3 regions of the Micromonospora sp. WMMB235 genome follow, and region 2 is predicted to be linked to each of the others. Evidence: riboswitches for the same ligand, from Rfam matches in the RefSeq annotation. Region 2 holds a riboswitch; each other region holds the start of a gene.
What was found. A riboswitch is a leader RNA that binds a small molecule or an ion and turns the genes downstream of it on or off. The one in region 2 is predicted to bind cobalamin.

Region 1 (5,097 bases), 5.3 Mb from region 2:
GCCGAGGTCGTCGTCGTGGGCCTCGGCCCCGGTCCCGATCGGTGGCTCTCCCCCGAGGCGTCGCAGGTGCTCGCCGAGGTCGGCCACGTCGTCGGCTACGGCCCGTACGTCCAGCGCGTCGCGCAGCGCCCCGGACTCGTCCGCCACGCCTCCGGCAACACGGTCGAGCTCGAGCGGGCCCGGCAGGCGCTCGAACTGGCGCTCGCCGGTGAGCGCGTCGCGGTCGTCTCCGGCGGTGACGCGGGCGTCTTCGGCATGGCGTCGGCGGTGTTCGAGGCCGCGGAGGACCCCCGCTACGCCGGCGTCGCCATCCGTGTCGTACCCGGGATCTCCGCCGTCCAGGCGGTCGCGGCGCGCGCGGGCGCGCCGATCGGGGCCGATTTCGCGGTGATGAGCCTGTCGGACCGGCTCAAGCCGTGGGAGGTCGTGGTCAAGCGGCTGCGCGCTGTCGCCGAGGCGGATTTGGTGCTGGCCCTCTACAACCCGCGCTCACGCTCACGCACCGAACAGGTCGCGCAGGCCCGGGCCGTGCTGCTGGAGCACAAGTCCCCCCGGACGGTCGTGGTCGTGGGCCGCGACATCGGCCGGGCCGGGGAGAGCCTCACCGTCACCTCGCTCGGCGAACTGGACCCTGGCAGCATCGACATGAAATGCCTGTTGATCATCGGCGCCTCGGCGACGCGAGTCACCGCGGCCGGACGTGTCTGGAGCCCGCGCTTCGTGCCCTGATCAGCCGCGCACGCGGCGCTCGCGACCGGCCGAGTAGAGGAACGACTCGCCGCCACGGACGTCCCCGGCCAGCGCCGGGCCGACCAGGATGACCGCTGCCTGTCGCAGACCGGCCTGCTCGACCCGGCCGCCGATGTCGGCCAGCGTGCCGCGCAGGATGAGCTCCTGCGGCTGCGACACCCGGTGCACCACGACTATGGGGCAGTCGTGGCCGTAGTAGCCAGCCAGTTCGGCGGCCAGCTCGCGGGTACGCGTGACCGCCAGGTGCAGGGCGAGCGTCGCGCCGGTCGCGGCGAACGCGGCGAGCTTCTCTCCCGACGGCATGACCGTGGACCGGGCCTGCGCGCGGGTGAGCACGACCGACTGGGCCAGCTCCGGGACGGTCAGCTCGGCGCCGACGGCGGCGGCAGCAGCCGCATAGGCCGGCACGCCGGGCGTGACGTCCCACGGGACCCGGGCGGCGTCGAGCCGGCGTGCCTGCTCGTGCACCGCCGAGTACAGCGACGGGTCACCGGAGCACAGCCGTACGACCTCGGACCCGTCGGCGTGTGCCTGGACCAGGTGCGTGGTGATCTGGTCCAGGTCGAGGTGCTGGGTGTCGATCAGCCGGGCGTCGTCACGGCAGTGCTCCAGCACCTCGGCGTCGAGGTACGTGCCCGGGTACAGGCACACGTCGGCGGACTCGAGCAGGCGTACCGCGCGGAGGGTGAGCAGGTCGGCGGCGCCGGGCCCGGCCCCGACGAAATGGACGGTCATGAATCTCCCTTGACGATGGACCACTGGCTGACTGCCCGTGCGGGCGTCCAGCCGGTGAAGCCGCCGAGCGGTTCGGCGCGTTCGACGTGCAGGCGGACGAGTTCACCGCCGCGCCGGCTGTGCTGCTCCAGCAGCACCGCCTCGGTCTCGGCGGTGACACCGTGCACGACGAGCCGTCCACCGGCGCCGAGCGCATCCCAGCAGGTGTCCAGCACGCCGGGGACGGTGGCCCCGCCGCCGACGAACACCGCGTCGGGACGGTCCAGGCCGGACAGGGCCCCGGGCGCCGAACCCTCGACCAGACACAGACCCGGCACGCCGAGGGCAGCGGCGTTGCGGTGCACCAGCGCGGCCCGGTCGGAGCGGGGCTCCACCGCGATCGTCCGTGCCGTCGGCCAGGCCCGCATCCACTCCACACCGATCGAGCCGCTGCCGGCGCCGACGTCCCACAGCAGCTGACCGGGCGCGGGCGCGAGCCGGGCCAGGGCACTGGCCCGCAGGTCACGTTTGGTGATCTGCCCGCCGTGCTCGAACGCGTCGTCGGGCAACACGCCGCCCGAGGCCCAGCCCGGACCGGCACCGCGAGCTTCGACAGCGAGAACGTTCAACCGCGGCACGTCGTTCAGGTCCCACCCGGCCGCGGTGGTCGCGGTACACGACTCACCGGCGGCACCGAGGTCACCGAGCACGACCAGCCTGGACTGCCCCCAACCGAGCCCGGTCAGCACCGCGGCCACGGCCGCGGGTGTCGTCTCGTCGCTGGACAGCACGAGCAGCCGGCGCCCGGCCGAGAGCGCAGGCACGATCAGCCGTAGGTCCCGGCCGACCAGGCTGACCGTGGTGACGGACTCGGCCGGCCATCCGAGACGTGCTCGGGCGAGGGCTACCGAGGAGACCCCGGGCACGATCGTCACGCGCTCCGGGCCCAGGACGTCCAGCAGCGTCGTGCCGATACCCGACACGAGCGGGTCGCCGGAGGCCAGCACGACAACCGGCCCTCGCGCGGAGGCGAGCACACCTGGCAGATTGTCCCGCAGCGGCGACGGCCACGCCACGCGCTGCTGGCCGTCGACGGGCGGCACCGCCTCGAGGTGCCGCCGCCCGCCGAGCAGCGTCGCGGCCGCCCGCACCAGCGCCCGGGACGGCTCCGGCAGACCCACCCACCCGTCAGCCCCGATCCCCACCACGGTCACCCGCTCCTCCATGGAGATGCACCCTAGCCGCCCACCGGCCCTTGCCCCGGCCACCGGGGCGTCTATGGTGATGCACAGGTTCGAGGTGCCCCACGACCGTGGTCGCGGGGAGAATCTGGGAAGCCGGTGAGAATCCGGCACAGGGCCCGCTGCGGTGATCCAGGCATTGACCTGGGAAGTCCGAAGACCGGCCTCGATCCGATCCACGGCGCATGCCGCGTCGTGGACCGCCATGGCAGATCGAGCGGGAGCCCTACATGCCAGCGCAGTACCCCTTTTGTGCCGTCGTCGGCGCCGACGACATGACTCTCGCCCTCACCCTGGTCGCGATCGATCCGCTCATCGGCGGTGTCCTGATCCGCGGGGAGAAGGGCACTGCCAAGACCACTACCGTGCGCGGCCTCGCCGAGGTGCTCCCGGCGGTACGGGTCTATGCGGGCGACCGGTTCTCCATCGACCCGGACGATCCCTCGGCGGTCTGCCCCGACGGGCCGTTCGACGTGCCCACGCCCGTCGTCGAACGGCCGGTACGCCTCGTCGAACTACCCGTCGGAGCCGGCGACGACCGGGTGACCGGATCGCTGAAGCTCGATGCCGCGCTGCGAGACGGCGTCGTCGCGTTCGAGCCTGGCCTGCTGGCCCGGGCCCATCGTGGCCTGCTGTACGTCGACGAGGTCAACCTGCTGCCGGACCACCTGGTCGACCTGCTGCTCGACGCCGCGGCGACCGGCCGGGTCAGCGTCGAACGCGACGGTGTCTCGGTCGAGCATGCCTCCCGGTTCGTGTTGATCGGCACGATGAACCCGGAGGAGGGCGAACTGCGCCCGCAGCTGCTCGACCGGTTCGGCCTGACGGTCGAGGTCGCCGCCCCGCGTGACCCCGTCCTGCGGGTGCAGGCGGTCCGCCGCCGGCTCGCATTCGACGCCGACCCGGAGGGCTTCGCCACACGCTGGGCCGGCGAGCAGGAAGCCCTGCGCACCCGGCTGGCCGCCGCCCGGCGCTCGCTGGCCGGTGTCGTGCTCGACGACGAGACGCTGACCAGGATCGCCGAGCTGTGCGCCGCGTTCGACGTGGACGGCCTGCGTGCGGACCTCGTCACCGCTCGCGCCGCCGCGGCGCACGCGGCCTGGCGGGGACGTACGCGAGTGACACTCGAGGACATCCGCATCGCCGCCCGTCTCGCGCTGCCGCACCGCCGCCGCCGCAACCCCTTCGACGAGCCCGGCCTGGACCAGGACCGCCTGGACGACCTACTCGGCCACAACGACCCCGACCCCGGACCCGACGGTCCCGGCGGCGGTCTGCCCGACGACACCGGGCACGACAGATCGGCCGGGGACGTGCCCGGCTCTCCCGGCGAGAGCCCGCCCGTACCGGAGCCCGAACGGCAGGCCGCCACATCGATGGCATCCGCGGGCGAGCCCGCACGTGCCCGCTTGCTGGTCGTGAAAGGAACCGGCGACGGTCAGGCCGGCCGGCGGTCCCGGGCACGAACACCGCAGGGCCGTGTCGCCGGGCAGCGGCGGCGCACGTCCGGCGACGGCCGGCTGCACCTGCCGGGCACCATCACCGCGGCGGCGCCGCATCAGCATTCCCGGGGTGGCTTGACCGGCGGTCGCGGCCTCGCGCTCGTGCCCGGCGACCTGCGCCGGGCCGAGACCGTCGGGCGCGAGTCGAACCTCGTGCTGCTGTGCGTGGACGCGTCCGGTTCGATGGCGGCCCGCCGCCGCATGGAGCAGGTCAAGACCGCTGTGCTGTCGCTGCTGCTGGACGCCTACCGCCGCCGGGACAAGGTCGCACTGGTGACGTTCCGCCGGCACACCGCCGAGGTCGTCCTGCCACCGACCGGCTCGGTCGACGTCGCCTCCCGCCGCCTGGCCGACCTACCGGCCGGTGGCCGGACCCCGCTCGCGGAGGGCCTGGAACGCAGTGGCGAGGTGCTGCGCCGGGAGGCGCTGCGCGACCCGTCCCGCCGGCCCCTGCTCGTCGTGGTGACCGACGGCCGCGCCACCTCCGGCCCGGACCCGCTGGGTCGTGCCCACCGCGCCGCCGCCGCGCTCGCCACCAGCGGTGTCCAGGTCGTCGTCGTGGACTGCGAGACCGGACGATTCCGGCTCGGCCTCGCCGCCCGGCTTGCCACTCATCTGAGGGCCGAGCACGTGCCGCTCGGTGAAGTGACCGCCGACGGGCTCACCGGGGTCGTTCGCACGGCGACCGCTCCGCGGGCGGGGGTGGCCTGATGCCGCAGGGTAAGCCGCTCACCGTCCCGGACGACGGCAGCACCACCCGCCAGCGGCGCAACCGGCCGCTGCTGATGGTCCACACCGGAAACGGCAAGGGCAAGTCGACCGCCGCCTTCGGCATGGCGATGCGCGCCTGGAACCAGGGCTGGGACATCGGGGTGTTCCAGTTCGTGAAG
Region 2 (5,097 bases):
CCCGGCCGGTCGGCGGTCCGCTTCTGCGAGGACGGAACCGCACAGTGCCCGACACCATCACGCTCACCGGCCGACCACCGTCGGCCTCGCACCTGACCCTGTCGCAGATCATGGACCAGCACCACACCAACCTGATGGGCACGGTCCACGGCGGGCGGATCCTCAACCTGATCGACTCGGTCGCCGGTGTGGTCGCCGCCCGCCACTCCGACGGCCCGGCCGTCACCGCCGCCATCGACGAGACCGCGTTCCTGCGGGCGGTACGCGTCGGGGACGTGGTCCACGTGGACGCCCGGATCACCTGGGCCGGCCGCAGCTCGATGGAGGTGGCGGTGAAGGTCAGCGCGGACCGGTGGGACCGCGCGGTGCCGCCGGTGGACGTGGCGACCGCGCACCTGGTGATGGTAGCGGTGGACGACGACGGGCAGCCCCGGCCGGTGCCGCCGCTGCACGCCGAGACCGACGGCGACCGGCGGCGCTACCGGGAGGCGCAGATCCGGCGCGAACACCGGCTGGCGCTGCGCCGGGCGCTGCTCGACGGCGCCGGGGAGGGCTGACCGGTGCTCGGACTGTCGGCGGCCACGCTCGCGGGTTACCTCGCCGCCATCGTGGTGCTCATGCTCACCCCGGGGCCGGACATGATGTTCGTGCTCGCCAACGCCACCCGGTACGGCCCACGGGCGGGCGCGGTGGCCGCGCTCGGGGTCGCCGCCGGGGAGGCGGTGCACGTCGCCGCCGTGGTGGCCGGGCTCGCCACGCTGATCGCCGCGTCCCCGGTGCTGTTCACCGCGATCCGGTGGGCCGGTGCGGCGTACCTCATCGTGCTGGGCCTGCGGGCGCTGCGCGGCACGGGCCGGCCCGGCGCACCGGCGGACCGGCCGGACGGCGGCGCCGGGCGGGCGTTCCGGCGCGGGCTGCTGACGAACCTGCTCAACCCGAAGATGATCCTGTTCAGTGTGGCGTTCCTGCCGCAGTTCGTCCGGCCCGAGGCGGGCCCGGTGGCGGCGCAGCTGGTGCTGCTCGGGGCGCTGTTCGTCGCGGTGCAGCTAGCCGTGGACCTGGCGCTCGGGGTGGGTGCCGGGCGGTTCGCCAGCCGGTGGGGCGACAGCCGCTGGTCACGGCGCGTCGACCGGCTCTGCGCTGTCGCCTTCGTCGCGCTCGGCGTCCGGCTGGCCGCCGGCTGAGACGCACCGGGGCGCGGTGCGGGCGTCGGCTGGTCGGGGGTCGGCAATGCCCCGGCCGGTTGATCGACTCCATCACGCCGAGGTGGCGGCATCAGAAGCGCTCCGACCCCGCCACCTCGGCGAACTGGCGATGACCATGAGGCCGGTCCCGGTTCGGCTCCGCCGGCGTCCCGGACGCGGGCGGCCGCTCGCGGTCCAGGTGCAGGCGCAGCAGCACCCAGCCCAGCGACACGGCGCCGATGAACACGTACGCGGGCTGGGTGCCGAACGTGTCCCAGCAGGTGTGCAGCGTGACGGCGGCGGCGAAGGTGAGCAGGAACGCCGCCAGCTTCCGGCCGCCGGGCGCGGCGGCGAACGTGAACAGCGCGGCGGCGGTCAGCCCGGTCCAGGCCAGGTGCGCGGCGGGCGCGGTGAGACCGCGTACCAGCAGCGTCCGCTCGACCGCGCCGAGGTTGCCCTCCGACCCGACGAACGCGGCGAACGCGTAGCCCATGGTCTCCAGCGCGGCGAACCCGGCGCCGGAGGCCACGCCGATCACCAGGCCCTGCGCCGGGGACGGGTGCCGCCGCCACAGCAGCAGGATGCCGGCCGGCACGATCAGTTTGGCGGTCTCCTCGGCCAGGCCGACGAGCGCCATCGGCAGGACGCCGAGGCGGTGCAGGGTGCCGTACTCCAGCCAGCCGGCGGCGACCACGCCGACCACGCCGCCGAGGAGCGCGGCGACGCCGACGACGGAGCCGGGGACCGGGCGGCGGGCCGGCCGTCCCTGGGCGAAGGCCAGGAACGTGGCGGGCGCGACGCACGCGCCGAGCACGATCAGCGCCGGGACGAACGTGACGGTCCCGGTGCCGGCGAGTGTCTCCAGCACCAGCAGGTGAAGCCCGACGCCGACGAGCAGGACCGCCACCCACGCCCAGCGGCGTCCGGTATTCCCCATACCGCCGAGTATCGCGCCCGCCGGGTCGCGCCGGAATCGGGGGTAGGCACTGTGGACAGTGAGATCATTCCGACACGCCGACACGACATCTGGTGTTGCACGCAAGCCCTCACCGCCATATATGGTGGTGCCGCAGCTGGTTCGGCCGAACCCTCCGGGGCGGGGCCGAGGCAAGAGGGAACCCGGTGGGAATCCGGGACTGCCCCGCAGCGGTGAGTGGGAACGACAGCCGTCAACAGCACTGGGCCACCGGCCTGGGAAGCGACGGCCGGTAGGCGACCGGCGACCCCGGTCGGGCCCGCGAGTCCGAAGACCTGCCAGCGCGCCGTACGCCTCCGCGTACGGCGGCCGGAGGTCGCGCGGGACGACCGACGCCAGCAGCCGGGCCGGCCGTGCGCCGCGCCCGTTGGCGTCTCCCGCCGTCTCCAGACGGTGACAGCGAGGAGAGGTCATGACTGTCGTGCAGGAGAGTCCCCCGTCCGGAACCGGCGGGTCCGAGACCCGCCGGCCGGCGATGCGGGTACGCAAGCGGGACGGCGACACCGAGCCGGTGGACGTCGGCAAGATCGTCCGGGCGGTCGAGCGCTGGGTCGCCGACCTGGACGAGGTGGACCCGCTGCGGGTGGCCACGAAGACGATAAGCGGGCTCTACGACGGGGCGACCACCGCCGAGCTGGACCGGTTGTCGATCCAGACCGCGGCGGAGCTGATCGGCGAGGAGCCGCAGTACTCGAAGCTGGCGGCGCGGTTGCTCGCCGCGTACGTGGACAAGGAGGTCCGCGGACAGGGCGTGGCGAGCTTCAGCCAGTCGATCGCCTACGCGCACGGGCTGGGACTGATCGGCGACGAGACGGCCGCGTTCGTGGCCCGGCACGCCCGCAAGCTCGACGACGCCGTGGACCCGGACGGCGACCTGCGGTTCGAGTACTTCGGACTGCGTACGGTCGCCGACCGCTACCTGCTGCGGCACCCGCAGTCGCGGCTGGTGGTGGAGACGCCGCAGTACTGGCTGCTGCGGGTGGCCTGCGGGCTGTCCCGCACCCCGGGCGAGGCGGTCGGCTTCTACCGGCTGATGTCCAGCCTGGCGTACCTGCCCAGCTCCCCCACGCTGTTCAACTCCGGCACCCGGCACACCCAGATGTCGTCGTGCTTCCTGGTCGACTCGCCGCGCGACGAGCTGGACTCGATCTACGAGCGGTACCACCAGGTGGCGAAGCTGTCGAAGTTCTCCGGCGGCATCGGCATCTCCTGGTCGCGGGTACGCGGCCGGGGCGCGCTGATCCGGGGCACCAACGGGCGCTCCAACGGCATCGTGCCGTTCCTCAAGACGCTCGACGCCGGGGTGGCCGCGGTCAACCAGGGCGGCCGGCGCAAGGGCGCGGCCTGCGTCTACCTGGAGCCGTGGCACCCGGACGTGGAGGAGTTCCTGGAGCTGCGGGACAACACCGGCGAGGAGTCCCGGCGTACGCACAACCTCAACCTGGCCAACTGGATCCCGGACGAGTTCATGCGCCGGGTCGAGGCCGACGGCGAGTGGTCGCTGGTCGACCCGTCCGACGCCCCGGAACTGCCCGACCTGTACGGCGAGGCGTTCGACGCCGCGTACCGGGCGGCGGAGAAGAACGCGGTCCGCACGGTCCGGGCCCGGGACCTGTACGGGCGGATGATGCGCACGCTCGCGCAGACCGGCAACGGCTGGATGACGTTCAAGGACGCCGCGAACCGGCTGTCCAACCAGACCGGCGAGCCGGGCAACGTGATCCACCTGTCCAACCTGTGCACCGAGATCCTGGAGGTCAACGACGACGCCGAGACGGCGGTGTGCAACCTCAGCTCGGTGAACCTCGGCGCCCACGTCACCGCCGACGGCGTGGACTGGGAGCGGCTGCGCGCCACGGTCCGCACCGCCGTGGTGTTCCTCGACCGGGTGATCGACATCAACTACTACCCGGCCGAGCAGGCGGCGGCGTCGAACCCGCGCTGGCGGCCGGTCGGGCTCGGGCTGATGGGGTTGCAGGACGCGTTCTTCACGCTGCGCCTGCCGTTCGACTCGGCGCAGGCCAAGGAGCTGTCCACTCGCGTGCAGGAGGAGATCCTGCTGACCGCGCTGGAGACCTCCGCCGGGCTGGCCGAGCGGTTCGGGCCGCATCCGGCGTACCCGCAGACCCGGGCCGCGAAGGGTGACCTGCACCCGGACCTGTGGGGCGCGGAGCTGGCGCAGGCCGGACGGTGGGCGGCGCTGCGCGAGCGGATCGCCGCCCACGGGCTGCGCAACTCGCTGCTGGTGGCGATCGCGCCGACCGCCACCATCGCCTCCATCGCCGGCTGCTACGAGTGCGTGGAGCCGCAGGTGTCCAACCTGTTCAAGCGCGAGACCATGTCCGGGGAGTTCCTCCAGGTCAACACGTACCTGGTGCGGGAGCTGAAGGCGCGCGGGCTGTGGACGCCGCAGGTCCGCGACCGGATCAAGCGGGCCGAGGGCTCGGTGCAGGACATCACCGAGCTGCCCGCGCCGGTGCGGGAGCTGTTCCGCACCGCCTGGGAGCTGCCGCAGCGGGCGCTGATCGACCTGGCCGCCGCGCGGGCGCCCTTCGTCGACCAGTCCCAGTCGCTGAACCTGTTCCTGAGCGCGCCGACCATCGGCAAGCTGTCCTCGATGTACCTGTACGCCTGGAAGGCCGGGCTGAAGACCACCTACTACCTGCGTTCCCGTCCCGCCACCCGCATCCAGCAGGCCACCGTCGCGCCGGTGCTCGCCCCGGTCTCCGGCGTGGTCTCCGCCGTGAGCGACGACGAGGCGCTGGCCTGTTCCCTGGAGAACCCCGAGAGCTGCGAGGCATGCCAGTGACCACCACCGCACCGACCCGGCACATGCTGCTCGACCCCGGCATGGACCTGACCCTGCGGCCGATGCGCTACCCGCGCTTCTTCGACCGGTTCAAGGACGCGATCAAGAACACCTGGACGGTCGAGGAG
Region 3 (5,097 bases), 1.5 Mb from region 2:
GCGTGCGCCGCCCGGGGCGCGGGTTCGACTGCGGTCAGCGCGACGCCGGCCACGACGGCGGCCAGGAGACCGGCCAGCCAGGTGCGGACTGTGGAACGATGACGGAACACGGATCCTCCTGTGATCGGGCGAGCGGCGAAGCGGTTCACGGGCAGGCGAGCGCCGGTGCGCCGGGGTCGGCGCCGACGGCGGACAGACGGGCGTACCCGATCCCGGTGAGACCGAGGACGGCCTGGGCGGTCGCCCGGGGTGCGGTGGCCGGGTCGAAGCCGCCGCCGTCGAAGTCGACAGCGCCCCGGTCGGCCGGCGCCCCGGCGCAGCCGACCTGAAGTCCGGCGAGGAATGCCCGGGCCCGCGCCCAGGCCGGCAGCCGGTGGCCGTCGCGCAGGGCCTGCGCGGCGAGGCCGGTGCTGTTGGCGTTCGGCGTGCCGCCCGCGTTGGCGAAGCCGCCGTCGGCACGCTGAACGGACACCAGCCAGCGCAGCCCGGCGGCGGCGTCGGCCGGACGGTCCGCGGCGCGCAGCGCCTGTGCCGCGAGCGCGGTGGCGTCCACGTCGGACGTGCAGACCGGTTGCGCGGGCAGCAGCGGGTAGCCGCCGTCCGGGCACCGGGTGCCGGCCAGCCAGGCAGCCGCCGCCGGTGGCGCCCCGGCCGCCGTACGGTCCAGCGCCAGCAGCGCGAAGGATTGGCTGAACGCGTTGCTGTAGTCGCCGTACGCGGACCGGTCGCTGAACCTGCCGGCCGGCGTCTGGAGCGAGCGCAGCCGGGCGATCAGGTCCACCCCGCCGACGTCGGCCGGGTCGCCGCCGCGCACCTGCACGGCGAGGGCGAGCTTGGCGGTCGCACCCGCGTACGCCTCGGAGACGCCGTCGCCGAGGTAGCCGTCGCGGATGTCCGGCCGGGTGACCCAGGCCAGCGCGTCGGCGCCGTGGTCGTCGGCGACGCCGGTGGCGGCGAAGGCGAACACGGCGTCGAGGGTCAGCCCCTGGTCGGGGTACGCGACACCGTCGAAGACCGCCTCGAAGCGTTCGCCGTCGACGAGTTGCCGGGCGAGCCAGCCGCCGGCGGCCTCCGGGCGGGTGAGGGCGGCGCGCTCGGGGGCGGCGACGGCGGGTGTGGTGAGGGTGAGAGCGGCGAGTACGCCGCAGAGGAGCGCGAGCAGGCGGTGCCGGCTTCGGCGGACGACCATCGGAAGCGCCTTTCCGGCCCGGCGGTCGTCGAAAGCCCGGACGACCGCGGCAACGCCGCGTCGACCGGGACTCCGACCCGTGGGCCACGACGGGTGGGGAGCGGATGCACGCGTACGACGGGTATTCGGGCTCGCCGCCGCAGATCTCTCTGGGCGGCCTACCGTTGCGGGCCAGCGCCGGATTTCGACCGGTCTTCCCCCGCACGTACACGCGGTGGTTCAGTTGTCGCGACAGTCTGCTGTGGCCGGAGCGCCGATGTCAATGCGCCAGGAACCGGACACGTGCCGTGACGGCCGGCAGGACGCCCGGTGAAGACCGGGCGTCCTCCACCTCGTGGTCACTGTCAGCGGGGCCGGAAGCCGGTCATCGGCGGAACGGCCCGGTGACGCAGTAGGTGATCCCGCCGGAGGACGAGCCGGTCGTGCCGCGTTGCGACGAGAAGTACAGCCGGTCCCCCGCCGGGGTGAAGGCCGGCCCGGTGATCTCCGAACCGCTCTGTCCGGTGATCCGCAGGAAGACCGAGATCTTGTCGTCGGGCGTGATCATGCAGATCTCCATGTTCCCGCCGTCCTCGGCGACGTACAGGTCACCGGCAGTGGACCCGGTGATGTTGTCGACCCCGGTCAGCGGAGGGGTGCCCGGACTGACCAGGTTGTCGTCGTAGGCGAGCTCGTACGTGCCGGCGGCCAGGTTGACCTGCCACACGCGGTTGTCGCCCTTCGTGGTGAACCAGACGGTGTCATCCGCGTAGTGACAGCCCTCGCCGCCGTTGAACGTCTTCGCGCCGGACACCTGCTGCCGGGTCGGGGTGGGCGAGCCGTCCGGGTCGGGCACCGTGGCCCAGGTGAACGTGCCGGAGGTCGCCGTACCGGCGCGGAAGACCTGGAGGGTTCCGGCGGAGAGGTCGCCCCAGGTGGTCGGCACGAACCGGTAGAACTTGCCGTCGGTCTCGTCCTCGGTCAGGTAGACGACCCGGCGGACCGGGTCGGCCGCGGCCGCCTCGTGCTTGAACCGGCCCAGCGCGGGACGCGCCACGGCGGTCCCGCCGAGGGGGTACGTCTCGAAGACCCGGCCCAGGGACACCTCCTCGCAGGAGAGCCAGGTGTTCCACGGTGTCTTGCCCCCGGCGCAGTTGTTGTTGGTTCCGGAGAGGATCCGCGACGCCCCGACCACGGTGCCGCTGGAGTCGAAGACGAGGCGTGAGGCACCGCCGCCCGCACCGGCTGACACCTCGGAGTTCGACACGTAGATCCAGCCGGTGCCGTTCGGGAACACGGCGCCACCGTCCGGAGCGTCGTGCCAGGTGTACGACGTCCCCGGCACCGTCCGACGGGATCGTGCGACGATCGAGCTGGTGAAGCCGGCCGGCAACTGGATGCCGTTGGCGTCGGCGGGCTGGAGCCCGCCGTAGGGGCCCGCCGCGTTCTGCGCCGGGGCTCCGTACGCCGCCGACCACGCGGTGAACGGCAGCGCGACAGCGCCCGCACCGACGACAGTGGCCCGCAGCATTGCTCGACGATCCATGGAACCTCCTCGGTAGGTTCCCCAGATCTGACCGGGCGGAGCTTACGCACATCGATCTGTTGGATGAACGTCGATGGACGCCTCGGTGCGCGGCGTCGTGTCGGCCGTCTCGTCCGTCGCGTGCCGGTGACGGGAGCGACTCGCGGTCGGCCCCCGCCACCGTTCGCATGGCTGGTCAGCCCTTGCGCCACTTCTGGTTGGCCGTGCCCCCGCAGTCCCAGAGCTGGAGCCTCGCGCCGTCGTTGCCGTTCCAGTCCTTGATGTCGACGCACTTGCCGGCCTGGAGGTTGACCAGGTCTCCGGCCGCGTTCAGGGTGAACTGCTGGGCGCCGGTGCCGTTGCAGGTGTAGAGCTGCACCGCCGCCCCGTTCGCGGTGGACCCGGCGTCGACGTCCATGCATTTGTTGTTCTGGCTCTTGAGCGCCGTGCCGCTGAACGTCCACTTCTGCGCGTTGGTGTTGTTGCAGTTCCACATCTGCAACGGCGCGCGGTCGACGAAGTTGGAGCTCGGCACGTCGATGCACTTGTTGTTCCAGTTGCTGACCACTGGCACCCCGGTGGTCGGGGTGCCGCCGCCACCGCCGGTGAACGGGCTGAGGATCAGTCCGGCCGAACGGGGATCGCCGTCGTGCACCAGCGACTCGAATCCACCGACGTCGTCGAAGGCGAACGCGTACGCCCGGCCGTCGGTCATGTTGGCGTGGATCAGGCGTGCGTACTGGTTGGTGGGGTTGCTGCGGTAGAAGTCGGCGGCGTTCGTGCTGGGCTGGGTGTCGACGGTGCCGAGCGTGCCTCGGTTGAGGGCGGCGCAGAGCGTACGCGAGATCGGGCCGACCACCTGGTCGTTCGGCGCGGGCAGGTCGCCGTCGCAGCCCCAGACGCTGGCCGAGGAGGGCCGGTTGAAGGAGGCGACCACCTGGCCGCTGCCGTTGGTGAAGGTCATGGTGTTGCCCGAGGTGCGGCCGTAGTACCGGATGGCCGGCTGGTCGGCGAAGGGCGCCACGGTCAGGGTCTTCGTGGTGTACGCGTTCCACGCGGACGCGATGTACGAGTCCAGGTAGGTGGTGCTGAGCAGGCCGGCCCCGGCCGCCTTGCCCGGAGCCAGGACGCGCAGCACGGTCCCGTCGGAGCGGGTGTGGACGGTGCCGGCCCAGCCCGGCTGCGCCCGGATCCCGTCGATCACCGCGTTGCGTCCGTTGGCCACCACGTCGCCGGTGCGCTTGGTGACGCCGTTGGCGCCGGTCACGGTGACCGCGTGCGGGATCGCGAACATGTCGACCTGGGAGCTGTTGAGCCACAGCCCGGAGTCGTTGTAGGTGAACTCGCTCCAGTCGAAGAGGATGTCGCGGTTCGCGTCACCGGCCGCCCAGGGCGCGGGCTGCACCAGTCCGTCCGGGGTGAGGAAGAACTTGAGCTTCTGCCCGAGGGAGAAGTAGGCCCGGCCGGAGAAGCCGCGGGGGAACTGGATCGTGGTGCTGCCGCCGTTGCCGGGGCCCGGTATGGAGACGTCCGGCGCGGGTGACGGCGGGAGCTGCCCGCCGGTCCACGGTACGAATCCGCCGCCGGAGGTGACGTAGCCGAGCCGGCCGGAGGACAGCTGGACGCCGATGACGTAGAGGTGGACCGGGTCGCTGCGGCCGGTGGTGTTGGTGACGGTGACCGGCAGCAACGCCGGTCCGACCGCCTGGGCGGGCGTAGCGACGACGGCGCCGGTGAGCCCGGCGAGCAGGGCGGACGCGGCGGCGAGCAGCCTTCTTCGGAGACGCATGGGGACACCTCGCGGGAGACAGGGGGACGGGAGAGCGCTCTCTCAGCAGGGTCCAATTGTTAATATTGTTTGTCAATAGGTGGTTGCCTATGGATCAGGGCCACGGCGAAGGTCACCGGTTGATTAAGATCCACTACGGAACAGTCGACTGTGGATTGGGTAGGTAGGTACATGAAACGCATGCTTTCGGCGCTGACGGCGCTGGTGACCGTCGCGGCGGGCCTGACTGTCGGCGCCCCCGCCGCCCAGGCGGCCGGCTCCTGCTCGGGGACCATCACCTACAGCCAGGTGCAGTCGTCCGGGCTCGGTGAACTGGTGATCTACTACAACAGCAGCAACGGGGGCACCAACAGCGCCTGCTTCTACCACCGCGGCGCGGCGTACGGGAGGTCGGCGCCGACCTTCGTGCAGATCTACCGCTGCGCGGAGCGGTCGGGCGAGGGCGCGCACTGCACCCGGTCGGGCGGCGCGGACACCAATTCCGGTGACTTCAGCTATTACGCCGGCCCGGTCGCCGTCACCGGTACGGCGAACTACTGCGTCGAGGCGGTCGGCTACATCGGATGGGCCGGTGAGCGCCACCAGATCTACAGCCGCCGCCAGGGCTGCTGAACC

Region 1: it holds a riboswitch for cobalamin, as region 2 does, so the genes downstream of both, BFV98_RS30855 (magnesium chelatase subunit D family protein) here and BFV98_RS07060 (ribonucleoside-diphosphate reductase subunit alpha) in region 2, are expected to answer to the same signal.
Region 3: it holds a riboswitch for cobalamin, as region 2 does, so the genes downstream of both, BFV98_RS00560 (peptidase) here and BFV98_RS07060 (ribonucleoside-diphosphate reductase subunit alpha) in region 2, are expected to answer to the same signal.

What each region holds. Positions count from the first base shown of each region.
Region 1 is NZ_MDRX01000001.1:6,926,631-6,931,727, reverse strand. Features, by position in the region: gene BFV98_RS30870 (precorrin-2 C(20)-methyltransferase) at 1-729, shown strand, start outside; gene BFV98_RS30865 (cobalt-precorrin-4/precorrin-4 C(11)-methyltransferase) at 730-1,485, opposite strand; gene BFV98_RS30860 (bifunctional cobalt-precorrin-7 (C(5))-methyltransferase/cobalt-precorrin-6B (C(15))-methyltransferase) at 1,482-2,690, opposite strand; cobalamin riboswitch at 2,745-2,889, shown strand; gene BFV98_RS30855 (magnesium chelatase subunit D family protein) at 2,936-4,918, shown strand; gene cobO (cob(I)yrinic acid a,c-diamide adenosyltransferase) at 4,918-5,097, shown strand, end outside.
Region 2 is NZ_MDRX01000001.1:1,619,694-1,624,790, forward strand. Features, by position in the region: gene BFV98_RS07045 (acyl-CoA thioesterase) at 45-557, shown strand; gene BFV98_RS07050 (LysE family translocator) at 561-1,184, shown strand; gene BFV98_RS07055 (PrsW family glutamic-type intramembrane protease) at 1,276-2,121, opposite strand; cobalamin riboswitch at 2,242-2,458, shown strand; gene BFV98_RS07060 (ribonucleoside-diphosphate reductase subunit alpha) at 2,573-4,969, shown strand; gene BFV98_RS07065 (ribonucleotide-diphosphate reductase subunit beta) at 4,960-5,097, shown strand, end outside.
Region 3 is NZ_MDRX01000001.1:119,926-125,022, reverse strand. Features, by position in the region: gene BFV98_RS00565 (hypothetical protein) at 1-110, opposite strand, end outside; gene BFV98_RS00560 (peptidase) at 146-1,189, opposite strand; cobalamin riboswitch at 1,288-1,424, opposite strand; gene BFV98_RS00555 (alkaline phosphatase PhoX) at 1,554-2,714, opposite strand; gene BFV98_RS00550 (beta-1,3-glucanase family protein) at 2,890-4,482, opposite strand; gene BFV98_RS00545 (hypothetical protein) at 4,654-5,094, shown strand.